DNA from 3 places in the Paenibacillus sp. D51F genome. Region 1 is predicted to be linked to each of the others. Evidence: riboswitches for the same ligand, from Rfam matches in the RefSeq annotation. Region 1 holds a riboswitch; each other region holds the start of a gene.

Evidence for each region. A riboswitch is a leader RNA that binds a small molecule or an ion and turns the genes downstream of it on or off. The one in region 1 is predicted to bind cyclic di-AMP.
Region 2: it holds a riboswitch for cyclic di-AMP, as region 1 does, so the genes downstream of both, ACLBWT_RS22940 (G5 domain-containing protein) here and ACLBWT_RS09365 (hypothetical protein) in region 1, are expected to answer to the same signal.
Region 3: it holds a riboswitch for cyclic di-AMP, as region 1 does, so the genes downstream of both, ACLBWT_RS14590 (TrkH family potassium uptake protein) here and ACLBWT_RS09365 (hypothetical protein) in region 1, are expected to answer to the same signal.

The regions. Positions count from the first base shown of each region.
Region 1 is NZ_JBKFAO010000004.1:65,479-75,187, reverse strand. Features, by position in the region: gene queG (tRNA epoxyqueuosine(34) reductase QueG) at 1-902, shown strand, start outside; gene ACLBWT_RS09395 (YneF family protein) at 998-1,267, shown strand; gene folE (GTP cyclohydrolase I FolE) at 1,303-1,896, shown strand; gene ACLBWT_RS09385 (Fe-Mn family superoxide dismutase) at 2,081-3,283, opposite strand; gene ACLBWT_RS09380 (alpha/beta hydrolase) at 3,424-4,446, opposite strand; gene ACLBWT_RS09375 (IclR family transcriptional regulator) at 4,893-5,660, shown strand; gene ACLBWT_RS09370 (dicarboxylate/amino acid:cation symporter) at 5,915-7,276, shown strand; gene ACLBWT_RS09365 (hypothetical protein) at 7,504-8,127, opposite strand; cyclic di-AMP (ydaO/yuaA leader) riboswitch at 8,133-8,322, opposite strand; gene ACLBWT_RS09360 (amidase domain-containing protein) at 8,537-9,655, shown strand.
Region 2 is NZ_JBKFAO010000023.1:15,850-25,558, forward strand. Features, by position in the region: gene yabG (sporulation peptidase YabG) at 114-1,010, opposite strand; gene rsmA (16S rRNA (adenine(1518)-N(6)/adenine(1519)-N(6))-dimethyltransferase RsmA) at 1,181-2,053, opposite strand; gene rnmV (ribonuclease M5) at 2,034-2,597, opposite strand; gene ACLBWT_RS22940 (G5 domain-containing protein) at 2,814-3,965, opposite strand; cyclic di-AMP (ydaO/yuaA leader) riboswitch at 4,207-4,430, opposite strand; gene ACLBWT_RS22945 (TatD family hydrolase) at 4,612-5,385, opposite strand; gene ACLBWT_RS22950 (HD domain-containing protein) at 5,410-6,714, opposite strand; gene ACLBWT_RS22955 (AbrB/MazE/SpoVT family DNA-binding domain-containing protein) at 6,976-7,230, shown strand; gene rsmI (16S rRNA (cytidine(1402)-2'-O)-methyltransferase) at 7,437-8,309, opposite strand; gene ACLBWT_RS22965 (tRNA1(Val) (adenine(37)-N6)-methyltransferase) at 8,287-9,063, opposite strand; gene ACLBWT_RS22970 (initiation-control protein YabA) at 9,159-9,560, opposite strand; gene ACLBWT_RS22975 (PSP1 domain-containing protein) at 9,606-9,709, opposite strand, start outside.
Region 3 is NZ_JBKFAO010000007.1:172,271-181,979, reverse strand. Features, by position in the region: gene uvrC (excinuclease ABC subunit UvrC) at 1-1,270, shown strand, start outside; gene ACLBWT_RS14595 (CPBP family intramembrane glutamic endopeptidase) at 1,932-3,572, opposite strand; cyclic di-AMP (ydaO/yuaA leader) riboswitch at 3,810-3,976, shown strand; gene ACLBWT_RS14590 (TrkH family potassium uptake protein) at 4,096-5,448, shown strand; gene ACLBWT_RS14585 (potassium channel family protein) at 5,470-6,147, shown strand; gene ACLBWT_RS14580 (LysR family transcriptional regulator) at 6,239-7,213, opposite strand; gene ACLBWT_RS14575 (succinate dehydrogenase cytochrome b558 subunit) at 7,553-8,218, shown strand; gene sdhA (succinate dehydrogenase flavoprotein subunit) at 8,247-9,709, shown strand, end outside.

The DNA.
Region 1 (9,709 bases):
GGGCGAGAAGGGGAATCCTGTCGCGCTCTTCCTGGGGGGAGGATTATCACACGGTGCTGCGGAGCCGGCTCGCGCGGCTGGAGGATTGGCTGCGGGAGCGGGTGCCGGAGCTGCGGGCGGAGTCCATGGTCGATACCGGCGAGCTGTCGGACCGGGCGGTCGCAGAGCGCGCAGGGATAGGGTGGAGCGGCAAGAACAGCTTCATCATGAACCGCAAGCACGGCACGTGGATCTACCTTGCGGAGATGATCACCAACCTGCCGCTGGAGCCGGACTCCCCGATCGAGGACAGCTGCGGCAGCTGCACCAAGTGCATCGACGCTTGCCCGACGGGCGCGCTTGTCGGTCCCGGGCAGCTGAACGCGCAGCGCTGCGTGTCCTTCGTCACCCAGACCAAGGAAATGGTCTCCGACGAGCTCATGCGCAAGATCGGCAACCGGCTGTACGGCTGCGACACCTGCCAGATCGTCTGCCCCGTCAACAAAGGCATCAACGTCACGCGCCATCCGGAGTTCGAGGCAGACCCCGAGCAGGTCAAGCCGCTGCTGGAGCCGCTGCTGGACATCTCGGGCCGCGAGTACAAGGAGCGCTACGGCTCCAACTCCTCCTCCTGGCGGGGCAAAAAGCCGATCCAGCGCAACGCGGTCATCGCGCTCGGCAACTTCCGCGAGAAGGGCGCCGTGCCCGCCCTGATCAAGGTGCTGCGCGACGATCCCCGTCCGGTGCTGCGCGGCACGGCAGCCTGGTCGCTCGGCCGCATCGGCGGCGAGGCGGCGCTCCAGGCTCTGCGGGATGCGTTCGGTACGGAGGAAGATCCGGAAGCGCGGGATGTCATCGTCCGGGCAACGGCTTCAGCGGAAGCATTGGAAGCCGGGCAAGAGCCGGTATCTCCGCATTCCTGAACGGTCCGCAGCGGCTGTTTCCGGATTGCGCGCGATACCCGATAATGCTATCATGGACAAGTCTATGAACACCCATGAAGGATAGGTGAGCCAATATGGAATGGTACAACTACGTCATCCCCATCGTTACCCTTATCGTCGGAGGGGTCGGCGGATTTTTCATCGGGGTCTTCTATCTCCGCAAGCAGCTGGAGAAGATGCAGTCCGATCCGGAGATGCTGCAGAAGATGGCCAAGCAGATGGGCTACAATCTGAACGGCAAGCAGATGCAGCGCGCCCAGCAGATGATGAAGAACCAGGGCGGCGCCGGCGCCCCTCAAAACCAGAAGTTCATTCCGAACCAGCGCGGCGGCAAGCGCAAGTAAGCCCCTGCTGAAGCCAGAAGGGAAGAAACCCGCCTATGGCAGGCTTGAAGGACTATAGCAATTCCCATGTCTCCCGCAACCGGGAGCAGATCGAATATCATCTCCGCGAGATTCTCAAGCTCGTCGGAGAGGACGTGGAGCGCGAAGGGCTGCAGGATACGCCTGCCCGCGTGACGCGGATGTACGAGGAGATTTTCGCCGGCTACGAAGTCAATCCGGCGGAAGTGCTCGGCGTCACGTTCGACGAGAACCACGAGGAGCTCGTCATCGTGAAGGATATCGTGTATTACAGCCAGTGCGAGCATCATATGGCCCCGTTCTTCGGCAAGATCCATATCGGCTACCTGCCGAACGGCCACATCGTCGGCCTCAGCAAGCTGGCCCGGCTCGTTGAAGCCGTCACCCGCAAGCTGCAGGTGCAGGAGCGGATCACGGCTCAGATCGCCGACATCCTGATGGATGCGCTGGCGCCGCAGGGCGTCATGGTCGTCGTGGAGGGCGAGCATCTGTGCATGTGCTCCCGGGGCGTCAAGAAGCCGGGCAGCAAGACGATCACCTCCGGCGTGCGGGGAGAGTTCCGGACCAGCAGCGCGCTGCGTTCCGAATTCCTCTCGCTGCTGAAGCAATAGCAGCACGCAGAACCCGCTTGCCTTAGGCAAGCGGGTTTTTTGCGCGTTCATCCATTCAAAGGCGGACATGGCTCGTGATCAAGCTCAGCATGACGAGGGAGCTCAGGGAATCCTAGCGGGAGTCCAGGCATCGGGAGCTGACGCAAGGGGCGGGCAGTCCGCAAGCCGGGGCCACTCGCCAGGCTCAGTATGGCTCCCAGGCGATCGTCCTCGCTATTTCGAAGCGCTGGTTCACATAGGGCCAGTAGACGACGTTCCACCAGTCCTTGACGTAATCGGGACGTTTGTTCTGATGCTTCAAGTAATAGGCATGCTCCCAGACGTCCAGCGGCAGCAGGGGGATGGCGTCCCATTGGGACAGGTTCTGATGCTTCTCCGCCTGAAGGATTTCAAGCCTGCGGCTGCGGGGACTCCAGACGAGGATCGCCCAGCCGCCGCCCTCGACTTTGCCGGCAGCTTCGCTGAACTGTTTTTTGAACGCGTCGAAGCCGCCGAAATCATGGTCGATGGCATCCCCGATCGCGCCTACAGGCCGGCCGCCGCCTTGAGGCGACATGACGGTCCAGAACAGCGTATGCAAATAATGGCCGGCGCCGTTGAAAGCGAGCTCGCGCTCCCAGTGCTTCACCAGGTCGAAATTCCCGCTCTTCCTGGAAGCCTGAAGCTCTTTCTCCGCCTTGTTGAGATCCGTGACGTAAGCTCGATGATGCTTGTCGTGATGGATTTCCATCGTCTTGGCGTCGATGTACGGCTCCAGGGCATCATAGGCATACGGGAGCGGCGGAAGCGTATGGCCTCCGATGGGAACCTGCTTCAGCTCCCCGGCAGGATGGCCTTTGGCGTGCGGTCTGCCTGACTCGCCATCGCGGGAAGCCGAGGCTGGCTGCTCCTTCTCCGAGCCGTCGCTGGCGGAGCGGGCAGCTTCGTCGGCGCGGCTGCGGGCTTGGCTGTAAGCCTCGGCCTTCCCAAGGCAGTAGCTGGATTCCCGCAGCGCATGGTCGACGGCGGAGCGCCCAACCTGATCTCGAGCCAATGCGGGGCTCGCTTGCAGCATTTGCGCCAGCTGCTCGATAAAGGTTTTGCTCTGGAGCGCGGATGCCTCCAGCAAGCCTGCGGTGCGCTGGTCGATCATGGCCAGAGAGTGCTCGGCCTCCTCGCTTCTCTGACCGCCTCCGCCTATTCGAGCCTCTTCTCCCAGAAGCTCCTCGGCCTGCTGCCCGGTCAGCCGGAACAGAGGCTCCCACTGCTGCAGCAATCCCTTGTAAGCCGGCTCCAGGCCGGGAGAGACGAGCCGGATAAGCTCCGCGTGGCTTTGTTCCTGCATCTTCCATTGCTTGATATCCTCCAGCAGCTTAAGCTGCCTGGCGCTTCGGTCCGCTTCCGCCATATGTGGCCGCCCCCTCGAGCATGTAGTTTTCATCCTCTTCTAGATGTATTCGGGCTCGGGGACAGCTATGTTCGGGCTTTTGAAGCCCAAAAAAACCGGACCCTCGGGGGTCCGGCCACAAGCTTGGGATGTTCATGAGGTCAGGCGGTCATGCCCTCGTTCTCGAGCGACTGGTTGACCTGGCTGAGAAACAAGGCGACGCGCTGGATATATTCCTTGGGATGCTCGCGGAACAGCATCTCGTGATAGCCGCCGTTCACGATCCATTCCCGCGACAGCGGATTCGTCTGCCGGCTCGCGATCGTTTCGGCCGATTGATAGGAGGCTTTGACATCCATCGTTCCGTGGATCATATAGATGGGAATATCATAATCGGTGCTCATGACCTTCTCGGCGGGAATCTTGTTGAAATCCACCCCTGTCCAGAGCGGCAGGAGAGCCTCGATCAGAGGCAGCGAAGGAAAGCGGGGGAGATCGATGATCTGCCGGACGTTCTCGAACAGCGTGTCGGGGCTCGGCACGAACGTACTGTCGAGGATCATGGCGTCGATATCCTTCGTTTGCAGCGCGGCCTGCAGCGCGGTTCCGGCTCCCATGCTGAAGCCCCAGACGACGACCTCGCCGGAGCCGTGGCTGCGGGCGTAATTCACGGCGCCGAGCAGCTGCTGGGACTCCTCCCAGCCTCCCGTTGCCGGGGCGCGGTATTGCTTGGAGGCATAGCCGTAATCGAACATCAGAACATTATAATGAAGCCTGTGGAGCAGGCTCGCCAAATCATACATAGGCACCCAGGTTTCTTCGCGGTTCGCTCCGTAGCCGTGGCTGAGGATGACGGTCCGATCGGATGCTTCCTTGACGGAATGGCCGGACCCGGCGGGGATATACCAGCCGCTGACCGTCGTACGGCCGCTCTGGCTGGGAAAAGTGATGTCGCTGTAGCTCAGCTGCTTGGCTTCCATGGGATTGGAATAGACCGGAGCCACATAAGGATAAGCGACCATCCAGGCGATGTAGCCGTGGAAAGCGGCAGCCGCGAGCAGGACGAGCGCGGCCAGGGCGGACACGGAAGCGATCAGCGCGTTGCGGCGCGTATCCCGGCGGGGAGCGACGGATGACCGGTTTCCCTCGAGGTTAAGCGGCGTCGACAGGGCGGTGCTGCTCATATCGTCTTCCCCTCCCTTGCAATGTAAGCGGTATAGATCTGATGTACTACTACTTTATGTGTCTTTGGTCCGGGCTGTCAATTGATATTGGTGAATTGTTAAGCTCTTGTAATCTGCTTGTAAAACAATGCATGCAGCGGCAGAGGACAGGGGAAGAAGAGCCTGTTTCTTTACGGAATTCGGGAATGCGGTTATACTAGAAGAATCTCGGTTTCATTGTATGAAACCCTACAGGCATGAAAAACATAGAACGTACGGGAAATGCTTCTCTATAATGATAACGGTTCTCAGTCGATGTCAACAGCTCGCTTGCAAGGCCGGCTGACTGATGTACAAACCATTCTGCCCGAGTTTTCGGGTTCGGAGTGAACCGATAAGCAGCATCCCGGCAACAGAAGCGGGGAATGAAGAGGCATCGCATCCGGTGCCGGAAGGAGATGAAGAGCGTGGAGCCAAGAGGAGCCCGTGCGGATGAAGGCAAGTCGAATGTGCGAGCTGTCGAACGCGCGCTGGATATATTGCTGTGCTTCACGACTGAAAGCGATCTGCCGATGACGGAGATCGCGGAGCGCGTCGGCCTCCATAAGAGCACCGTCCACCGAATGCTGGCGACGCTGGAGGACAAGGGCTTCCTGGAGCGCGACCGCAGCTCGGAGAGGTACCGGCTCGGGATGAAGATCTGGGAGCTCGCCGCGCATATATCGCGCTCCGGCGATCCCGCTGCGATCTGCCTGCCGGAGATGGAACGGCTTCGCGACACGATCGGCGAGACGGTAAGCCTGTATGTGCAGGACGGACGGGAGCGGATCCGCATCCAGGCCGTCCAAAGCAACCAGGCGATCCGCAGAGTCGCGCCGGTCGGCCTCAGGCTGCCGCTCTATGTGGGAGCTTCGAGCAAAGTGCTGATCGCCTTTGCGGAGCCGTCCTTGGCCGATCGGCTCATGTCCGACGAGGCGATGCCTCCGGGCCTCGATCCGGCTGCGTTCCGCGAGCAGCTGGAGGAAATCCGCCGCATGGGCTACGCGACGAGCCAAGAGGAGCGGGAGCCGGGCGCCGCCGCTGTGTCGGCTCCGGTCTTCGACCGGTCCGGCCGGCTGGCGGCCGCGTTGTCCGTCTCGGGACCTTCGGCCCGATTCACCCCGGAGATCATCCGGGAACAATCCGCTCTCATCATCCAGTCGGCTCAGCGCATGGGCGCCATGCTGTCCGTCTGATCGGATTGAGCAGGGTCCGCTTTCCAGCAGCGCTGCCGGTCGAGAAGCCGGGCGGATAGAAGGAATTCCGCCTGGCCGGAGAAAAGCCCTGTCAATCATAGGATCGCTCAAACATCCGGAGACCTCGAGGTCTTCGTTTTTTCTTTTCCATGATAAGGAAGAGGCTCGAGAGGTTAAATATAGTTGACATATAACAATAATATTACTAATATACTATTCCAGAGTAAAAAGATAGGAATAAGGAGTTGAGTCGCTTGGTCCCAAATAATAATCTGATCCATGCTATACAAACGAACTGGATCAGCTTGCTCGTTTCCATCGTTGTCATCGGTCTGCTCGTCTATCTGGCACGCCGCCGTGTAAGCTTCGGCTATCGCGTTCTGATCGCGCTCGGCATCGGGCTGGTCGTCGGCATTACGCTGAACGCCCTTGAGCTGGATGCGACCAGCATCGGCACGATCGGGTCCATCTATGTCAACCTGATCAAGATGCTCGTCATTCCGCTCGTCGCCGTGCTTGTCATTTCAAGCATCACCTCGATCTCGAATCTCGGGCAGCTGCGCAAGATCGGGACGAAGACCATCCTGCTGTTCCTGGCTACGACCGGGATCGCAGCGCTTATCGGGCTTGTCGTCGCTCTGGTCGCGAACCCGGGAACGGGCATCGCCCAAAGCGTGCCGGAAGGCTACGAATCGCGTTCCATTCCGACTTTCTCGGAAGTCATCCTGAACCTGGTTCCGTCGAACCCGATCGGGGATATGGCGGACGGCAAAGTCGTGCCGGTGCTGATCTTCTCCATTTTCGTCGCGGTGGCGATCGTGCATCTCAGCTCCCGCAAGCCGGAAGCGGTCGAGCCGGTGCGCCAGGTCATCGAATCGCTGAAGCAGGTCATGAATCAGGTGACCAAGTACATCATCCGCTTGACGCCGTACGGCGTGTACGCGCTGATCGGCTCCATGGCCGCCAAGTACGGCGCAGAGACGCTCAAGCCGCTTATCACGCTCATTATCGCGACTTATATCGCGCTTCTGCTGCACTTCATCCTGACCTTCGGAGCGCTGGTGACCTTCGGCGCGAGGCTGAATCCGTTCAAGTTCCTCCGCAAAATCTATCCGACGATCGCGGTCGCCTTCACGACTCGCAGCAGCTACGCGACGCTGCCGGTCAACCTTGAGGTCATCACCAAAAGGCTGCGCGTATCGCCGCGCATCGCCAGCTTCGTCGCTCCGCTGGGCGCGACGATGAACATGAACGGCTGCGGCGGCGTATGGCCTGCCGTCGTGGCGGTATTCGTCGCCCAGGTGTACAACGTGCCGCTGGGCGTATCGGATTACGTGCTCATCGTGCTGGTCAGCATGATCTCGTCGATCGGCGTCGCCGGAGTGCCGGGTCCGGCATCCATCTCGACGACCGTCGTGCTTACCGCGCTTGGCCTGCCTCTGGAAGGACTGGGCCTGGTGCTTGCGATCGACGCTGTCGTCGACATGGGCCGCACGGCGCTGAACGCCTCCGGCACGACCGTGTCGACCCTGCTGGTCGCCGTATCGGAAGGGGAATTCGATCGGGAGTCCTACGAGCGGGATGAGGAAGACGAGCTCGAATTGAGCCACGCATAAATTCAGGAATAGAAAGACTGCCAGCCGTTATTGCGGCTGGCAGTCTTTTTTATTGTCTATGTATGCTTCCTGAACGGCGGATGGATCTCTGTAAGTGAATACGGCCAGCACTTTCAAATCATGATCCAAATGTCCGCTCAAGGCCGCCAAAGGCCAAGAGGCATCCCCCGGCCGCAAAGCGGATAGGGGATGCCTCTTGAAGGGATGAAGGACAGAGCGCCATCCGGCTACAGAGACAGCCGGATATGGATGTCGGATGTTTCGATAAGGGCGTTGCGTCTCCAGAAAGCGGTCGCCGGGAACAGCGTGCCTTCCTGGGAGGACGGCTCCAGCGTCTTGCGCAGCAGGCGATCCCTGTGGTCGCTGATCCATTCCGCGTCGTAATAGAGCACGGACATCGCCTCGTCGGAGCGGACCCCGACGAACGGCTGGAACCAACGGCTCCACGCGTCCCAGCTTCTCGGCGCCTTGGCGTAAGGAATGAGCACGGAAGCCTGACGGATGGAGGAGCCGAAGCACAGATGCAGCACGACGCGGTAATCTCCGCGCTCGGGATCGACGAGCGGTCCCGTGCGGGTGATGAACAAGTCGATGCAGCGGATGCGGCGGCTTGATGCTGAGCGCTCTTCTTCAAGCGCCTCGGGACGGAAGGACGGCCTGTTCGCCGTCTCAGCAGCCGGGGCCGGCGGGGAATAAGCCTCCGCGACCGCCATGTCCAGCGCGATCGGCGCGTCCAAGCCCGGAAACGGCGGCGGCGCCAAGAAGGCCTCGACCGCAGACGCAGAACAGACGGAAGGCGCAATGAAGCCCTCCTGCGCGGAAGAAGCCGCGCGGTTGTCTTTCAGTGACATCCTGACATCTCTCCTTTGTGCGCTTACGGGGTTAGCTGACGGATTCGGGCCAGAGAGTAGCCCTACCAAAAGGCAAGAGACGCGGCTTCGGCAGCCCGGCCTCTTCCTTTCGGATTCACCCCGGCAAGCGTCGACAGACGCCCGCGTATTGGTTCCCCCGCTTCCACAGTACGTGGAATTCAGCAATATGGTGATAGAGTGGTACATCATATCATAAGCCAGCCGGGCTTGTTTTGTAAAATTCGATATTGACTGAAATTTCGATATATATCTGCCGCATTCTCGTTGAAACGCCGGATAACGGCGTTTAAGCGCTCTATCCGGGATGGGTCCGCATATTTTAGTGGAGAGCAGACATAAGATCATCTTGATGATGGGCGAATACCGACCAGAAGGGATGGGGAAAGGAATGCCGCGTACCGGTACCCGGGGAGTCAAACGATCGGAGGCTCAGCGCTCGCAGCCGTCCTCCGGCAAGCAGGCTGCGCTGGAAGGCTGGAGAGGAGCCGTGCAGGAATACGTGCACGGGTACAACGAAGCCGAAGTGGAGCGGAGGCATGAGGTGCTCGGAGCCTTGCTGGAAGACAGGGATCACCGCCGCCGCCTGGAGGAAAGGCTGCGCCGGCTGCGCCTCAGGGACGAGGAGCGCGGCATTCTGTCGCCGCAGAGCGAGACGAGAGCGACGCTGCTGAGGATCAACGAGTCCGCGACCGAAGTGTCGGTCGTCCTGAAGCTGCATGTGAAGCGGCATGTCGAGCATCGCGGCCGCTCCTACACCGAGGAGCGTCTCGAGCAGGAGCGCCTGTGGCTGGCCGAGGAAGGCGGAGCATGGCGCCTGACCCGGGTGGAGCCGATCGTCGGCGAGCGCAGGCCCAGATACGGCCACGCCGCGGCGGACAGCGCGCTGGCCGAGCATCGCTCCTACGGCGACGGCGGCGGCAGCGGAATCCAGCGTCCGGGCTCGCCGCGCCCTTTCCTTAATTACGGCGTCTTGTCCCGCCTGAATACACGCGACCGCGCCGTCGAGTACAGGCGCGAGCTGGTCGCCGCCTACGCTGACCGGTGGTGGAACGAAGCGAATCCGGCCTACGAGCTGTTCGAGGTCAACTGCACGAATTACGTGTCGCAATGTGTCTTTGCAGGCGAAGCACCGATGAACTATACTGGTAAAAGAGAATCGGGATGGTGGTACAAAGGCCGTATAGGCGGCCAGGAATCCTGGAGCTACAGCTGGGCGGTGTCGAACGCGCTGCAGCTGTATCTGTCGTTCCCGCGCAGCACGGGCATGCGGGCGACGACGGTGGAGAGCGCATCCGAGCTGTCCCTCGGGGACGTCATCACCTACGATTGGGGCGGGGACGGGCGGTTCCAGCATACGACAGTCGTGACGGCATTCGATGCCGACGGCATGCCGCTGGTCAACGCCAACACCGTGCCGAGCCGGCACCGCTATTGGGACTACAAGGATTCCTACGCCTGGACGGACCGGACGCGCTATCGATTTTATCATCTGCAGGACTATTTCTGATGCGGGAGCCGCATCGGTCCATGCAGCGATTGGCATTCTAATTCAAGAAGGTTA
Region 2 (9,709 bases), on a different contig from region 1:
ATAGCCCAAGGGAGGAGGCGTTGTCAAATAAACGAAAATTATATCATCGGTCTAACTTTAGTGTCAATGAAAATTTTTTGACTTCGTTTTCAAGATGAATAAGGATTTACAGCTTACGCATAATAAGGGTTTGGCTTCACATTTGCAATCGTCTGCGGTTTCGGAAGGCCGACCCTGTAGCGTCCCATCGTCTCGATTCCGCCCACCCCTTCGATTCCCGAAATCGTGCCGTGAATGACATCCGGCAGGTTGATCGGCTCCCGAATCGAGGTGTAGCTTGCCTTGATTGCGATATAGACCGGATCGAGCGCATGGATGAGGATGCGTCCCGGCGAGCTGGCGAAATTGGCTCCGGACTGCAGCAGCGCCTCATAATGGGACTGGCACGCCCCTGCGACCACGATCAGATTGTCGCGGTTCTTGTCATACTCCCGGGCCACATGAACCGCGTTGACGAAGTTCTGGGAGTTCTTATAACTGCCTATGCTGTAGAGATCGCCACTAGGGCGGTTCTTGAGCAGGCCGTCATGGCCGGTAATGACGACGACATCCGGCTTCACCTGCGGCAGCAGATGGTACAGCAGATCCGCCATCTGCGCTTCGCCGACATGAAGGCCTTGAGCCGGCACCTTCATCTGATTGTACAGCTGCATGCTTTTGCGCATATAATTGGCGTCGCCGTCCAGATGCAGAACTTTGCCTGGCAGGTCGAAATATGCATGTGCGGAAGCATTGGAGTCTCCGGGACGGAAGTCCATCTCGTGATGGACGGACTGATCGATCAGCTCTTGGCTCATCCGCTGGTTGGACGCCTTCACCTTGCTTCGGACCGACTTCGTGACGCTCAGCTCCTCCGGATCGCCCACCTTCGTCAGGTCGCCGAGCGGCGCGTCCGCGAGCAGACGGTACTCCGCTCCCTTCAAAATGGCGGTATCCCCGCGGACAGCTTCAATGCGGAACAATACATCCCCGCCGTAGGAGCGCCGAACGACAAAATCCCCTTCATTCATTAGGCCCATCACCTCTGCCTTATGGTATGGGCATAGGCCGCCGGAGGTGACAACGGGTTTTCGGCGCTGCGTCTCTGGCGCGGCTCCCAATACAAAAAGCCCTCCATGACAGAATCCGAACGGATCCTCATGAAGAGCTTCGCTTAGCCGGAGCAACGCTGCCGGGTCTGTCAGCCCTTTAGGCCATGCGCTTCAAGCGCAGCCGTCAGAGAGGCATATTCCTGCAGCGACAGCGTCTCGCCGCGCCGCACGGGATCGATTCCCGTCGATTCGAGGATGCGGGTAAGCTCTTCCCGCTTGTCCTTGCCCAGCCAGGAGGACAGATTGTTGTGGATCGTCTTGCGGCGCTGCGCGAAGCAGGCTTGAACCGTGCGGAAGAAGAAATCTTCGTCCGCCACGTCCACGGCAGGCTTGTCCCGCATCGCCAGCTTGATGACGGCCGAGTCGACGTTCGGCTGCGGAATGAATACCGTATGAGGCACGATGCAGACAAGCTCCGGCACCGCGTAATACTGGACTGCCACGCTGAGGCTGCCATAGGCTTTCGTGCCGGGCTTGGCCGCCATCCGCTCGGCGACTTCCTTCTGGATCATCACCACGATGTTCTCCAGCGGCAGCCGCTCCTCCAGAAGCTTCATCAGGATCGGAGTCGTCACGTAATAAGGCAGATTGGCCACGACGCTGACGCCGCTCACCTCGCCGAACTGCTCCTTGAACAGCGCCTGCAGGTCGATCTCCAGCACGTCGCCGTGAACGATACGCACATTCTCGTCGGCTTCCAGCACTTCCTGAAGAATCGGGATCAGCCGCCGGTCGATCTCGACCGCTGCCACCTTGCCTGCTTCCCTTGCCAGCTGCTGGGTCAACGCGCCGATGCCGGGACCGATCTCCAGCGCCCCTTTGGTGGGGTCCAGTCCGGCCGCGGTTACGATCTTGTTCAGAATATTGGGGTCGATCAGGAAGTTCTGCCCCAGGCTCTTCTTGAAGGAGAAACCATGCCTCTCGATGATTTCCTTCGTTCTTCTAGGTGTCGCTACGTCCATGGGCGATCTCCTCCTCCATCTGCCGCAAGGCTTGTCCGAATTCTTCCTTCGTGATCTGAAAGCTGGCGCAGCGCTTCAGGAACTGCTTGCCGTTGCAATAGCCGATGCCCAGCCGGTTGCCCATGAGCAAGCGCCGCCGGGCCGCATCGCTATGCACCAGCAGACCCGCTTCCAGCAGATCGCTGTTTGAGATTTCCGCCTTCTCTGGATCTCCCTCCGTCCGAACGGACGCCAGAGCCCTCCTGACCGCTTCGGGAGAAGCGTTCTCCACTCCGATGTCGCCTTTGTACAAGGCGTCCTCCTGCGGCAGAAAAGCATGCTTGCAGCCAGGCACCCGCTGCGAGACGATTTTGCGTATCCTCTCTCCTGCATGGTCGGGGTCGGTGAAGATGATGACTCCCCGACGCTGCATGGCGAGCTCGATCCGGCGCAGCACTTCCTCGCCGATCGCCGAGCCGTTCGTTTCGATCGTGTCGGCTTCCACGGCGCGCCGAATCGCTGCCGTGTCGTCCTTGCCCTCCACGACGATAATTTCTTTGATCAAGGCCTTGTCTCCTTTAATTCAATACGCGTTTGAGGGGTATAAAAAGAAAAAGAGGCTTGAGCCTCTCGAATGACAGCCAGGCCCGAATCCGGACTGCGGCCGGAAAAGGACAGCAGTGGTCCTAGCATGGGCCAAAAAAGCCCTCTCTACTCTCCTCATGCCCGGTAAACGTCCAAAACGGGACCGCCTCGTAGAGGCGGACCCGTATCGCTTGAATCAGCTCAGCTTCGGCTTGGTTGGACCCAGCACGTATACGGTGTATCCGCGCTTCTTGCCGAACTGCCTCGCGTAAGATTCACTCTCGTAGAACACGTCGATCTTCTTGCCGTTGATCGCGCTCCCCGTATCTTCTGCACGACGGAAGCCGATTCCTTCTATATATACCCACCATCCCAACGGGATGACATCCGGGTCGACTGCAATGGTACGGCCTTCCGATACTTTTGCTCCGGAAGCAGTGATGCCGTAGCCGGCATCGCCTTTGGATTTGCCCGTAGAGGCCAAGCCGGCGGTATAAGCCGTCAGAGTTACGTTGTTCAGCACTTTCTTGGCTTTGAGCGATAGGCCCGATTTGGTGACGGATTGCGATGCCGAAGACGCCGCGCTGAGAGCGACTGCTTTAGGCTTCGGCTTTTCCTTGGTGCCGACCGCAACGATCTTGTTCACGGCAGGCTGTTCCATCGATTTGGCGAGCAGCGTCATGGATACCATCTTGCCATCCTGGTATACCTTTTCGAAGGTTTTGACCAATTGGCCATTCTGGCCGGCCTTCACCATTTTTAGCTGCCCCTTTTCCAAGGTAGCATCCTCTTTGCGGATGACGGTGAAAGGAATATCGTGCTTTGTCGTGGTCGTATGCTTGTCGATTCGCAGCACCCGAATCGTCATGTTCGGTTTCAGCTGCGAGGAGGTGTCAGGGAAAATTTTGTCTTGCTCGCGAATCGGAATATTGGACTCTCCGATCGCGGCCTTCACGGTTTTTTCGGTCGTGTACACCGTCGTAGTCTTTCCGTCAGCCATAATCGTCACCGGCACAGCCTGATCGACAATGATCCGGTCCCCATCCTTGAGCGCCGCGCTCAGCGGAACTGAAATCTGGTCGTGCGGTCCGACAGTTATAGCTTGTTCATCCAGTAGGTGCTGCAGGACATCCTGCTTCGTGCTCAGGATCGTTTCCTGTCCGTTCAACACTACGGAGACGTTCTTCTCAGACGTTCCGTGCAACAACACCAAAAACATGAAAGTCATCGCGATTGAGATAATTAAGCTCAGTAGGATCAAACGCAGGTTTTCATGCTTCCATCGCCATTGGAAAGACTTGCTGGATGATCGTTGTACATGGGTGTCCTTAAAGGGAATTGCGCCCACTTCTTCGGTCCTCCTTACATAGCCCCGCCGCCTCGTGTTACGCATGACTATTTAAGACGCGACTATTAGGTTTTGTACGTGCCGAGCAGCACGCCTATCAACCTCTTGCTTCACCTCCACGGTTAACCCTATGTCGACGGTTTACGCAATATTCAAACAAAAAGAAGCCGTCGACAGAGGATCTGTATCGTGGCTTCCCGGGTTGGTCACGCTGAACACATGGAAAGTGGAGCACGAGGTTGATCTCTCTTATATGCGCTTACGAGGTTAGCTGACGGGTTCGGACAAGAGAGCTGCCCTATTCGCCTACTTGGCCTGCTCAAGGCCTTTTGGCAAAATTCACCCCTGGAAAAGGTCAGTTCGTCCATCCAGTCCGCTCCGGAATATCATGTCATCCGGGACTGCATGGAATCGCTGCTTGGTTCCCCCGCTCTCCCTTGTGGGGAGATTAAGCGAATGAATACAAAACTGCATCACTCAAAGCTCTGAGTTGAATCATACAGTTTTGGTCAACCGATTGTAAAGAAGAGATAAAAGACTCTTTCAGCCAAATTAGAGGAAAATCCGGCCGTTTTTGGCGGTTTGGTGGAGCGAAAATATAATTTTTCTCAACCAAGCACCTTTTTACAAGCTTTTTCGCCCGATTTTAAGAAAGCTGGAAACATTTTCTTGCATTTGCGGATGTGATGGAAACGATCTCATTCACATTTTTACCTTTTATTTCCGCCGCTGTCTCGGCAACCAATGCCACGAATGCGGACTCATTCCGCTTCCCTCGATGAGGATGAGGAGCCAGATATGGGGAGTCCGTTTCGATCAGCAGACGGTCCAGTGGAACCTGCGCAAGAACTTCTTTCGGCACCCTGGCATTCTTGAATGTCACCGGCCCGCCGAACGAAATATAGAAGTTCATGTCCAGACACTGCTTGGCGGTCTCCCAGCTGCCGGAGAAGCAGTGCATGATGCCTCCGACCTCAGCCGCCTTCTCTTCCCGAAGAATGCGGACGACATCCTCATGGGCATCGCGGTTATGAATGACGATCGGCTTGCCCGTACGCTTCGCGATGCGGATCTGCTCCCGGAATACTTGCTGCTGAACATCCTTGGGAGCGGTATCCCAATAATAGTCCAGTCCGATTTCCCCGATAGCGACGACCTTTGGATGCGCCATCAGCGCCTCCACCCGTTCGAGGTCCCCTTCCCTCACATCGGCGCTGTCCGTCGGATGCCACCCGACAATGGCGTAGATGAACGGATATTTTTCGGCAAGTTCCAGCGTCGTCGGAATCGTCTCGCGGTTGAATCCGACATTGAACATCAGCTCCACGCCTGCGTTGCGGGCGCGCTGGATTACTTCCTCGCGGTCATTGTCGAATTTGGGGGAGTCCAGATGCGTATGCGTGTCAATCAATCCTGCCATTTTTCGACTCCTTTCGAATACGGCCTACAGGCCAAGTCTTTCCCGAATTTCCGGTTCCATGCGATAGCTGAGCAGCGAAGCCGCTTCGGCATCGTAGAAGAGCCGGTATTGGCCGCGGTGCATGCCCGTTATCGACCTCACTACATCGGACTGCGCGGATATTTCCGTCAGCTGCATGGAGCTGTCAAGAAGCAGGATCGGAGGCTTGCCCCGGTTTCCTTCCTCCTGCTTGTCCATTCCCGAACGATACACATGATAGGGAAGATCATAAGGGAAATCAATCTCCAGCTCGTAATCGCGGTCCATTCCAGCGGCGGCCAGCCGTTCGCAGAAAAACTGGGCGTCTGATTCATGTTCGCGGTCGAAGGTTATATACTTGTACAATTTGCGATTAAGGAATCGGGTGCATAATGATGCCAGCAACTTATCCTCCTCTTCGGTCCAAGCGGCAAAAGCCGTTTGGACAAGCGATTCGTCCAGCTTCAAATAAGAAACCACATCCAGCTCCTGGTTGAACAGCCGCTTGATCGGCTCGGGATTCCAGGAGAAGGAATAGCCCGAACGGCACAGCTCCTGGGCCCTCAGAAGAATTTTCCTCAGTACGATCTCCGAGCTGCGTGTAACCGGATGGAAATATACCTGCCAATACATCTGATATCGGCTCATCAGATAATCCTCGACCGCATGCATGCCGCTGTCCTTGACGACAATCCTGCCTTGGTGGGGGCGCAGCACGCGGAGAATCCGGTCCAGATCGAACGTACCGTAATTGACCCCGGTAAAGTAGGCATCCCGCAGCAGGTAATCCATGCGGTCCGCATCCATTTGGCTCGACACCAAATTAATGACGATCGGCTTCTCGTAGGTTTTCCGGATAACTGAGGCTACTTTGCCAGGAAATCCAGGCTCGACGGAACGCAGGAGCCGGTTCACTTCCGTATCTCCTTCTATAATAGAGCAGCTCCATTCCTCATGGTCGAATTCCATGATTTCTTCAATGGAATGGGAGAACGGCCCATGCCCGAGATCATGAAGCAAAGCCGCGCAGAGGCTAAGAAGCTTCTCTTCCCTGGGCCAGTCGGGGTATTCGCTGCGTTCGAACTGCGAGATGATGCGGCGCGTCAGCTCATAGACGCCGAGCGAATGGCTGAATCGGCTGTGCTCCGCGCCATGGAAGGTGAGAAACGTGGTGCCAAGCTGGCGGATTCTTCTCAGCCTTTGAAATTCCGGCGTATCGATCAGGTCCCAAATCAGCTGATCCTGAACGTAAATGTACTTGTGGACCGGATCCTTGAACACCTTTTCCTCTTCCAGCTTTGTCATCGTCATCCACCTTTCGTTCAAACTTTCGACAAAATAAACATGTTGTTTGTCGAATAGTGTCGTAATAAGATTTCCAATTTTTCTAGTCTTGTAGTAAGATAACTAGAGATTTAATCCCTTTCCTGTTCTAAAACCTTGAATTTACGTGCTAAAACTAGACTTTTTGATGGTTGACTGATTTGGGAATGGTTGGTATTATTAAAATCATAAAAAGTAGTTTTATGTCGAACGTTGACGAAATAAATCAAGAGAGGCTGGTCGCCCATTATGATGAAATCCACCGGTATCGTTCGGAAAGTTGACGAGCTTGGCCGCGTTGTTATTCCAATCGAGCTGCGCCGTACGCTTGGAATCGGCGAGAAAGACGCTCTGGAAATTTATGTAGACGGAGAACGCATCATGCTCAAGAAATATGAGCCGGCATGCATCTTCTGCGGCAACGCGGAGAACGTCGCATACTTCAAAGGCAAAATCGTCTGCAATTCCTGCCTTTCCGAAATGCCTACCCCTGTGACAAAATAAGCATAATCAGTTATACTTAACTTTAGCAACTTTAACCAAGGTATTTCTAACCTTTTTATACTCCTACCTTGCCTTCCTGAGCTGGCGACAGCCCGGGAAGGTCCTTTTTTTATTCCGGGCGGGTCTCCTGTGCTTCTTCAGCCTCCCGCTCCATTTAAAGTTCGCTTTTTGCGAAACACTGTCACGAGGCTGGCCGACAAGCCGGCTTATTTGCGCATGAGCTCGTTGTAGACATCCCGTTTCTGGAGCCCCCGGTCTGCGGCGGTTTTCCGAATGGCTTCCTTTCTCGGCTCCCCTTGCTCTTCGTACTTGGATGCATGCTCTTCCAGGCTGAGTCCTTCCCACCAGGACGGGCCTTGCTCCGCCGCTTCATCTTCTCCCGCTCCCTCGACAACAAGACAGTATTCCCCGAGCGGCTCGTTCTCCTCCAGCCATTGTTCGCATTCCGAGACGGTTCCCCGAACGGCTTCTTCATGCTTTTTGGTCAGCTCGCGAATCATCGCCATCCTTCGATCGCCGAGCACGGCCCGAATTGCAGGCAGCGTTTTCGCTACCCGGTGAGGCGATTCATAGAACAGCAGCGTGCTGTCCAGCCGCTTCAGCCCGAGCAGCCAGTTCTCCAGCGATTTCTTGTCCCGGGGAGGAAAGCCGGCAAACATGAAGCGTTCTGTGGGCAATCCCGAGATGATGAGCGCGGCGAGCGCGGCATTGGCTCCCGGCACGGGTACGACGGGAATGCCCCGTTCCACGGCATCCTTCACCAGATCGGCTCCCGGATCGGATATGGCGGGCATCCCGGCGTCGCTCACGAGCGCGATGCTGCTTCCTTCCTCCAGAAGCCGGATAAGCTCAGGGCCGCTGGCTGCTTTGTTATGCTCATGATAGCTGACGAGGCGGCCGTCGATCTCGAAGCGGCTGAGCAGCTTGCGGGTCTGCCTCGTATCCTCCGCAGCAATCATGGAGACTTCCTTCAGGATGCGGATGGCCCGCATCGTGATATCCTCCAGGTTGCCGATCGGCGTTGCGACCAGATAAAGCGTGCCGCAGCTGTGCTCCTCAAAGCTCTTTTGCCTGTTCATCCGCAGAGCCTCCTTTATGTCCATAGTAAATTTCCATGATTTCCTGACTGTATCGCTCCTTGTCCGCATAGACGATCAGCGGCGGCTGCAGCCTCAGCGAAGGCTTGGCATCACGTACGGCTTCAATCAACACCATATTCGCTTCGGAGCCGGCATGGGGATGTACGAATCGAAGCCGCTTCGGCTCCAGCTTCCAGCGGGTCATCGATGCCAAGATTTCCACGAGACGCCCTGGCCGGTGCACCATACATACTTTGCCGCCGGTACGGACCAGCCTGGCGCAATTCTCGACAATTTCCTCCAAAGTGCCGTGCACTTCATGACGCGCGACCGCATAATGCTCATTGCCGTTCCGGTCTCCCGTAAGAGGAGGCATATAAGGCGGATTGACGGTCACAGCATCATAGCTTCCCCAGCCGAGCTCTCTTGATTTCTCGCGCAGATCTCCCTCTACGATCCGAATCCGCGTTCCCATTCCGTTGATTTCCACGCTGCGGCGAGCCATGTCGGCGAGGCGAGGCTGAATTTCCACGGCATCGATTGAAGCGCGGGTCCTCGTCGTCAGCAGCAGCGGGATGACCCCGTTGCCGGTGCATAGATCCACGATTCGTCCAGAGGGCGGAACTCCGGCAAAATGCGCAAGAAGCACCGCATCCATGGAGAAGCTGAACACTTCCCGGCTCTGGATGATGCGAAGCTCATGTGTAAGCAGATCGTCCAGCCTTTCGCTTGGCTGCAATTCGATATCCAAAATGCTTCCTTTCCCCTTTCCGGCCTCTCCCACTTGGAAGGAACCCAAAAACCTCTGCGACGACAAAGAGGACCCGCTCACGGGTCCCTTGGTCTGCATTATTTATTCAGGAACGACAGGCAGAACAGGCAGTCTCCTTCAGTACGGAGATGACCATAGTACACGTTGCAAATATGGAAGCCTTCGTAATAAAGCCTTGCCAGATTATCGTGTCCTTCTCCAACCGCCTGCGGCAGTTCCTCGGTCAAAGCCCCCGAATCGGAAGCCAGCTGCCGGGCAGGAGCCGATGAACCGGAATGCACCGGCTGCATCGCCTTCTCCGTGTGAGGATTGGTTTCCTTCCTCAACACCTTGCGCAGTTGCCGATTCTCGATCGAGAGCTGTTTGTTCGCCTCCACCAGCTGCTTGACGATTTGTTTGAGCTCGCCTAATTCCTTGTGAAAGCCGCCCATTCTAGTTTCAAGCTCATCCATATGAAGGAAAAGATCTTTATTCTCCAAGAACTCACACCCCAGAGCTTTCATGCATGACGTTCAGGTTCATTTTCATTTTACAACAACATCGTCGATCGGCATTTCTTTCGGTCTTCCGCTGATCTCGAACAGCTGGACGTAGACGCTCTTGGAAGCCGCATTGATGCCGGTAACCC
Region 3 (9,709 bases), on a different contig from region 1:
CGATGCCGTCATGGAGAAGCAGAAGATCACGCTCGCCGACGCGCTCGACCGCGACGTGTTCGGCTATGCCACCGACAAGGGGTGGATGTGCGTGCAGATCCTGTATATGCGCAGCGGCAAGCTGATCGAGCGCCATACGACGTCCTTCCCCTATTACGGCGAGGCTTATGACGACTTCATGACGTTCGTTACCCAGTACTACAGCGACAACCCGGCTCTGCCGAAGGAAATCCTCCTGCCGGTGCCGCCGGGCGAGCTCCATGCCGGGGCGACTGTGGAAGACGGTGCTGCCGGGGGAGCGGCTGGCCGTGGGCAGCAGAGCGCCGCAGGAGCAGCGGAGACAACGGTGCCGGCTGCACAACCCGCAGGAGCAGCAGAAGCGGCAGCGGACGACGGCGGCGAGCCCGCGGCCGGATCCCATGCGGAGGAGATCCGCTCCTCGCTCCAGAGCTGGCTCAAGGTCAAGGTCCATATTCCGCAGCGCGGGCGCAAGCGCGAGGTCGTCGGCATGGCGGAAGGCAACGCCAAGGTGACGCTCGACGAGAAATTCAAGCTGATCGATCGCGATGAGGAGCGCAGCGTCAAAGCTGCTTCGGGCTTGGCCGCATCCATCGGCTTGACGACGATCCGGCGCATCGAGGCGTTCGACAACTCCAATATCCAGGGAACCAACCCGGTATCGGCCATGGTCGTCTTCATCGACGGCAAGCCCGACAAGAAGGAGTATCGCAAGTACAAGGTCCGGACCGTCCAAGGGCCGGATGATTACGAGACGATGCGCGAGGTCATTCGCCGGCGGTACGAGAGGGTGCTCAAGGAAGGGCTGGAGCTTCCCGATCTTATCGTGGTGGACGGCGGCAAAGGGCAGATCAGCGCGGCGGTCGACATCCTCGAGAACGAGCTCGGCCTTCAGGTGCCGGTATGCGGGATCGTGAAGGATGCCAAGCATAAGACGGCGCAGCTTATGGTCGGCGATCCGCCGGAGCCGGTCGTGCTGCCCCGCGACAGCCAGGAATTCTATCTGCTGCAGCGCATCCAGGACGAGGTCCACCGCTTCGCGATCACGTTCCACCGCGAGCAGCGGGGCAAGTCCATGGTTCAATCGACGCTGGACTCCATTCCCGGCATCGGGGAGAAGCGCCGCAAGCAGCTGCTGAAGCATTTCGGCTCCCTCAAGAAGATCCGCGAAGCATCCGCCGAGGAATTCAAGCCGCTCGGCATCGGCGCTGCCCTGGCGGAGCGGATCGTGGCGGCGCTGAAGGAAGAGTAGCGTCCCGGCGACAAGCGGGATTGGCGAGAAAAATGGGGAAAAGCCTGCATGGCTGTCTGCACCGCTTTCGGTGCCGGCTGGCCGGGCAGGTTTTTCTTTACCATGCGGGATCGTGAAGCGGGCCTGGATCCAAGCCAAAACTGCTGCCCTTTTCGGCTTGGCGCAGGGGGTAGCAAGGCTCGAAACGAGCCTTGCAGGGTGTCCTTGCGGCTACGCGCAGGGGTGCAAGGCTCGAAACGAGCCTTGCAGGTCACCTCGCGGCTTCGCGGAAGGGTGCAAGGCTCGAAACGAGCCTTACAGGGTGCCCTTGCGGCTTGGCGCAGGGGGTGCAAGGCTCGAAACGAGCCTTACAGGTCACCTCGCGGCTTGCCGCAGGGGGTGCAAGGCTCGAAACGAGCCTTGCAGGGTGCCCTTGCGGCTTCGCGTAGGGATGCAAGGCTCGAAACGAGCCTTACAGGGTGCCCTTGCGGCTTCGCGTAGGGATGCAAGGCTCGAAACGAGCCTTACAGGGTGCCCCTCGCGGCTTCGCGGAGAGGATGCGCAAGGCTCGAATCGAGCCTTGCAGGTGGCCTCGCGGCTACGCGTAGGAGAAGGGGCTGCCCCAAAGCCATCGGCTTTAGGGACAGCCCCTTTGAGTTCCAGCGTGATAGGGAGCGCAATCTCAGCCCGGCGCCAGCGGAATGCTGCTGCTCCGCCGCGAGCCGTACCATTTCATCGCCCAGGCGACGCCGGCAGGCGCGACGATGTAGACGACGCCCGCAAGGATATTGCCGCCTCCTCCGATGAGGAAGAGCGAGATCGACATCAGCACGGAGTCCATGATGGCATGGGCGAATACCGCCGTGAAAAATCCGAACCGAAGGAAGATGTATCCGAACAGAAGGCCGAGAATCGTCAGCTCGATCAGCCTCGTCGTAGACGGGTAGATCGGATAGGTCACATGTCCGAGCGCCCAGATGATCGTAGGGATGAGGCAGGCGACGAACGGGTTTTTCAGCCACTTCATCAGCAGGCCGATGCCGAACAGGCGATAGACGGCTTCCTCCTGGATGGCTGCGCACCACGCCAGCAGCGGCATCAGCAGCGGAGCGGCGAGGTTGTAGGGCGACTGGGTTACGTCGCTTGTCGACCAAGCTCCGGTAAATGCCGACAGGCCGATCAAGATAACGGTCTGCAGGCCGAGAAGGATGAAGCCGAGCACATAGGCAAGCTTCATGCTGCTCCAAGCGGTCTCTCCGAAGCGGGACTCGCGGGAGGTCAGCCACAGCCGCCTGCCCTGCGCGCGCCATAGCCCATCCCCGGCGACGAGGGAGAAGTAGGCGGACAGAGCGAGCAGGAAGGTGAGGCCCATCGTGATGACGAGCTGGACCAGGACGACGGTCTCGGCGTTGGGCCGCGCTCCATACATGGCCCGGAGGCCGTCGAGCATGTTCAGGTTGTTGATGGCATAGAAGCCGAGAAACACGAGGCTGATCGCCCAGCCGCGGCGGAAGGAGCTGTACTTCCTCATGACGATCGAATAGATGACGGCGAGAACGAACAGGATTCCGCTCGGCAGCAGATTGCCCAGCAGCGACAGGCTGGAGGCGATCCGATCCTGATCCGCCGTGTAGGCGAGGTAATCCTTGGGCACTTCATAGCGCGGCATGAACTCCGCCAGGACGGTCTTGCCGCCAGGCTCAGCTGCGGCGGCGGAAGGAGGAGCCGCCTCTATGGTGAGGCGGGCTTGGCCGATCCCTCCTCCTTGCACGGCATACACCGTCTTGTAGCCCGCCGATTCACCGATCCTCTCCAGCTTGCCGTAGCCGAGCTCGGCGGCTTGCTTGGCGGCAAGCCGGTCAAGCTGTTCCGCGCTGGGGGCAAGGACGTCCGCGGATTCTCCGGCAGAGGGCGTGAACACCTGCTTCCAGCCGATCACCCGGCCGCTGGACATGCCGACCTCGACGAACATCTGCCCTTCGGGCAGGGAGAGAGACACCTGCCATGTATCGGCCGGAACGATCTTGCCGGGTCCTTCCTCGAATTTTTTGGACAGCTTTTCTTTGCTCAGATAACCGGTTATGTCCCGGTCGGATTGGTGGACCGTATGAGCGGCGAGAGGCTCGGAGCCGGTCAGCTGCCGGGCGAAAGCCATCGCTGCCTGCTGCGCCTCGCCCTTGGGAACAGGCTTGTCGGAAGCTTCCTCTCCCGACAGCCCTCCCGCGAAGGAAGGGATGATCTGCAAAATCAGGAAGATGGCGGCTCCAATGATTCCCGTCCAGAAATACTTACGATAGCTTTTCTCCAACTCGGAGCTGTTCATGATTGTCCTCCTGACGATGCCTGACTGCAGGGCAAGCTTTTATAACCTTACCACAGCGGCTTTCAAATTATCCACGCCGCGGCAGGGAGAGATCGAGATTTCGCGCAAAAGAAAGAGCAAGGGCAGGATTACGCCTTGCTGGACTTGTCCCAGCACTATTTTCCGTCCCATATCGCTCCGCAAGCTTGGATTGGGACATTGGTAACCTGTCCTCTATCCTATATAATCAAATCCGACCATATAGAACAGCCGAATTTCCAAAGAATACGGGGGAACCATATAGCTGCCTGGCGCAGCTTGGGGTGAATTCCGTTCCGGCGCAGGCGGCTGCCTGCCGGGAGCGGATAGGGCAGCCGTCATGCCCGAATCCGACAGCTAACCTCGGAGGCTGCTTGACCGGACTCGCAGGGCGCACAGGCACTTGGGTTTCCAGTGCTTTTTTTTGTGCTTCCGAAGCGACAGGCTTACGATGCCAGGACTTCGCGATCGGCAGGGATATGGAGACAAAAGGAGAGTCGCCGGCATGCAATCATGGTCTTCAGTATTCAAGCAAGCTTTCAAATTGTCGCCGCCGCGCATTCTCGTCGCCGGATTCGCCGTCATGATCGGCATCGGCTCGCTGCTGCTGATGCAGCCGTTCGCAACGGCCGGCGGAGAGGGCACGAGGTGGATCGACGCCCTGTTCACCGCTACTTCGGCGGCTTGCGTCACAGGCCTCGTCGTCGTGGATACCGGCACCCACTATTCGATTGCAGGCCAGATCATCATTCTTCTGCTTATTCAGATCGGAGGGCTCGGCTTCATGACGATGGCGACGCTGTTCGCCCTCGTGCTGCGCAAGCGCATCTCGCTCAAGGACCGGCTGCTGCTGCAGGAAGCGATGAACCAGAGCTCCATAGAGGGAATCGTCCGGCTTATCCGCAAAGTTCTGCTGTATTCCCTCGTCATCGAAGCGGCGGGAGCGCTGCTGTACGCGGTCCGCTTCGCATCGGACATGCCGATCGGCCGCGCCGTTTACTTCGGCATCTTCCACGGCGTATCCATGTTCAACAACTCCGGCTTCGACATCTTCGGCGATTATCGGAGCCTCACCGGCTATGTGTCGGATCCGCTCGTCAATATCGTGACGATGGTGCTGATCGTTACAGGAGGCCTCGGCTTCATCGTGTTGTCCGATCTGATGGAATGGAGGAACAACCGCAGGTTCTCCCTCCATTCCAAAGTGGTCTTGCTGGCCACGGGCAGCCTGATCGTCATCGGAGCGGTCGTCATCTTCATCTTCGAATATTCCAACGCCAAAACGATGGAGCCGCTCGGCTTCGGAGGCAAGGTGCTCGCAGCCTTCTTCCAATCCGTCACGACGCGCACGGCGGGAGCCAACTCGCTCGATATCGGCGCGATGCGCCAGGCGAGCTTGTTCTTCATGATCATCCTCATGTTCATCGGGGCATCGCCGGGCTCGACGGGCGGCGGCATCAAGACGACGACGTTCATGACGCTCGTCGCCGCGATGGGCGCTATGATCCGCGGCAGGGAGGACATCGTCCTCTTCCGCTACCGGCTGGGCAAGGAGCGCATCATGAAGGCTTTGACGATCACGATGCTGTCGCTTGCGCTCGTGCTCGTCGTGACGATGGTGCTCTGCACCGTCGAGGACCGCGATTTCCTGCGGATCCTGTTCGAGACGGTATCGGCATTCGGCACCGTCGGGCTCAGCACGGGAATCACGACCAGCCTGAAGGATGTCAGCAAGCTGCTGCTCAGCCTGACGATGTTCGCCGGCCGGCTCGGTCCGCTGACGATGGCATACGCGCTGAGACCGAAGCAAGGCAAGGAATTATATAAAAATCCAGAAGGCAAGATTATCATCGGATAGGAAAGGAAATAAAGAGACACAATGGGAAAGAGTTCAAAAGGAGAGCAATACTGCGTCATCGGGCTGGGCCGATTCGGCTCCAGCCTGGGCAAGGAGCTCATGCAGCTCGGCTATGAGGTGCTCGGCATCGACCGCAGCGAGGAGCTGGTGGACGATATGAGCGCCGTGCTCACCCATACGCTATGCGCCGACGCGACGGACGAGGATGCGCTGCGCGCGATCGGCATCCGCAACTTCGACTGCTGCATCGTGGCCATCGGGGGAGACATCCAGTCGAGCATTATGGCGGCGATACTGGTCAAGGATTCCGGAGTCGGCAAGGTCGTCGTGAAGGCGGTATCGGAGCTGCACGGCCGGGTGCTGGACAAGCTTGGCGTCGACAGGGTCATCTATCCGGAGCGGGATATGGGAATCAGGGTCGCCCATCAGCTCGTATCGCCCAATCTGCTCGACTATATCGAGCTGTCGTCCGAATACGCCGTCGCGGAGCTGGCTGTTCCGGGCTGCCTCAACGGCAAGGCGCTGTCCGAGATCGACACACGCAAGCGCTACGGCTGCAGCATCGTAGCGATCAACAAGCCCAAGGGCATCATCATCGCTCCCCAGGCGAATTCCATTCTGGAAGAAAAGGATGTCATGGTCGTCATCGGAACGAACGAGGGCATCGAGCAGTTTGAAAACGCGGTGAGCCGCAGCTGACGACCGCCGTGGAGGGAAATAAGCGGCCTGCCGGGCAGGAGCGGTCCGCTCCAGGCCAGGCATACGCATAGAAAGAAAGGCAGGAGGCGCGTCAGTCGACGCGGACTCCTGCCTGTTTGGTTTCAGCGGCCCTCTGCTGCATGGCCTTCAAACTTGCCACCGGCGAAGCCGAGCGGCGGAAGTAGTTCGCGGCCGCTTCGCGGATCCAGTCTCTGACCGCAGGCTCCAGCCGGGCCGGGTCGCCATGGATGAGCGAGGTGGTCCGCTTGGCCTGCTCCAGCTCCAGCACCGGGACGACCATAAGGTCGTTGTCCGCCAGCATCTGCTGCCGGATATAGGAGCGCGGCAGCAGCGTCGCCGCTCCGCAAGTATGGAGCAGCCGCAGGATGGCTTCGAACGAATCGATTTCCATTTTGACATCGGGATGCAGCCTGTGGGTGTCGAACAGCTCGTCGGTCAGGTTGCGGTACCAGGTTCCTTTGGAGAAGAGGATCATCGGCAGCCCGCTGAGCGTCCGGATCGCCAGCTTGCCGTTCTCGGTCAGCAGATGGCAGCGGGGAAGCACCAGCTCCAGATGGTCGTCGAACAGCGGGACGCAGTGCAGCTGCGGGTCGTCGATGACGGATGCCACCAGGCCGAGATCGATTTTTTTGTCCCGGACGAGCGATACGATCTCGTGGGTCTTGCCGGTGACGGCCTTGATGTCGATCTCGGGATGGCTGGCGGTCAGCGCCTGGATGAGATCCGGCAGCGTCGTCTGCAGCGTCGTCAGGCTGGCCCCGATCGTCAGGCTGGAGCGATGAGTTTGCTTGAACTCGCTCAAGGTGCTCATGTATTTGCGATGCAGCTGACGGGCCTGGAGCGCGTAGTCGTAGGTCAGCTCGCCGATGCGCGTCAGCTCCAGCCTGCGTCCGACGCGGCGGAACAGCTGCGCGCCGAGCTCCTGCTCGAGCTTGGCGATCTTCCGCGACAGCGCCGGCTGGGACAGGTTGAGCAGCGCCGAGGCTTTGTTCATGCTGGACTGCTCGACCACGGCGGCGAATACGTTGAGATCTTCGTTGAGCATTTCCTGCAGCCTCCCGATCCTTTAGAAGAGAATGAATGAGCAAGGCAGCAAATCTTATCTTGCGCATGCCGGCAGCTTCCCTGAGGAGAGCTGCAGCTTCATGGCTTGAGCTCTTATGCATATAGGTTATAACATTGTATAAGGAATAAACAATATCTTTATAAGGAAAAAAAGAGTACGATGGAAACTGTGGCTAAACTGTGACCGGAAAAAGCAGGGGAAAGCTGTCGGGTTTTGTTGACGCTCCCATGCACGGGCTGTAAAATGGATAAGGTTTGCAACAAAATTCGACCGATGATGACTAGAAATCAAACGGCTGGAAAGGAGAACGCTTTATTTATGAATGGTAACTCGTACTTAACGCGCAAGATTCACTCGCTGCTCGGGGTGATTCCGCTCGGCCTGTTCCTCGTTGAGCATGCCATCACCAACTACTCGGCGTTTGAAGACGGGCCTGAGGGCTTTAACGACAGCGTCGGGTTCCTGAACGGACTGCCCCTTGTTCTCTTCCTGGAGATCTTCGGCATCTTCCTGCCGCTCCTCTTCCATGGAGTATACGGCTTGTATGTCGCCTACCAATCGAACTGGAACAACTCCCGCTTCAAGTACGGACGCAACTGGGCGTTCACGGCGCAGCGCGTCACCGGCGTGATCACGTTCATCTTCGTCATCTGGCATGTGTTCGAGACCCGCTTCCAGGTCGCCCTGGGCAACCTGACGCATGAGGAGCTCGGCGCCCGGATGCACGAGATCTTCACGAATCCGGTCTACATCGTGCTGTATGCGATCGGTGTCCTTTCCGCTGTCTTCCACTTCGCGAACGGCATGTGGTCGTTCCTCGTCAGCTGGGGCATCACGGTCGGCCCGCGCGCGCAGCGCGTCTCCGCCTATATCTGGATGGGCGTGTTCGTGATTGTATCGGCTCTGTTCCTGCTTTCCATCGTGGCCTTCACGGGCAGCGACTTCGCCGAATCGGCATCCGCCGTACGTACCTGGATCGGTTAATACGACAGACAAGGAGGACCTCATAATCATGGCTAAAAACAACATTATCGTCGTCGGCGGCGGACTCGCCGGCCTGATGGCTACAATCAAGGCGGCCGAGGCAGGCGTGCACGTCAACCTGTTCTCGCTCGTGCCGGTCAAGCGCTCCCACTCCGTGTGCGCGCAGGGCGGCATCAACGGCGCCGTCAATACAAAGGGCGAAGGGGACTCCCCTTGGGAGCACTTCGACGACACCGTCTACGGAGGCGACTTCCTCGCCAACCAGCCGCCTGTCAAGGCGATGTGCGAGGCGGCGCCCGGCATCATCCACCTGATGGACCGGATGGGCGTCATGTTCAGCCGCACGCCGGAAGGCCTGCTGGACTTCCGCCGCTTCGGCGGCACGCAGTACCATCGCACGGCGTTCGCCGGCGCGACGACGGGCCAGCAGCTGCTGTATGCGCTGGACGAGCAAGTACGCCGCTGGGAGGCCGCCGGCCTCGTCAGCAAGCATGAGCATTTCGAGTTCATGGGAGCGGTCGTGGACGAAGACGGCGTCTGCCGCGGCATCACCGGCCAGGACCTGCGCACGATGGAGGTCCACTCCTTCCGCGCCGACGCGGTCATCCTGGCGACAGGCGGCCCCGGCATCATTTTCGGCAAGACGACCAACTCGGTCATCAATACGGGCACGGCGGCCAGCGCCGTGTACCAGCAAGGCGTCCACTACGCCAACGGCGAGATGATCCAGATCCATCCGACGGCCATTCCGGGCGATGACAAAAACCGCCTCATGTCCGAATCGGCTCGCGGCGAAGGCGGCCGCATCTGGACGTACAAGGACGGCAAGCCTTGGTACTTCCTCGAGGAGAAATACCCGGCTTACGGCAACCTCGTGCCGCGCGACATCGCGACCCGCGAGATCTTCTCCGTATGCGTCGACCAGAAGCTCGGCATCAATGGCGAGAACATGGTCTACCTCGATCTCTCCCATAAGGATCCAAAGGAGCTTGACGTCAAGCTCGGCGGCATCATCGAGATCTACGAGAAGTTCGTCGGCGACGATCCGCGCAAGCTGCCGATGAAGATCTTCCCGGCGGTCCACTATTCGATGGGCGGCATGTGGGTCGACTACAATCAGATGACCAACATTCCGGGCCTGTTCGCCTGCGGCGAATGCGAGTACCAGTACCATGGAGCGAACCGTCTCGGCGCGAACTCCCTGCTGTCCGCCATTTTCGGCGGCATGGTGACGGGACCCAAGGCTGTGGAATATATCAAGGGACTTAAAAAGTCCGCGGAAGACGTTTCTTCCAGCATCTTCGACCGCGAAGTGAATCTGCGCACGGACAAGTACGAGTCCATCCTGAAGATGGACGGCACGGAGAACGCCTACGTGCTGGCCAAGGAGCTCGGCGAGTGGATGACGAACAACATGACCGTCGTCCGCTACAACGACCGTCTGGAGCAGACGATCCAGAAGATCAAGGAGCTCAAGCAGCGCTACACCAA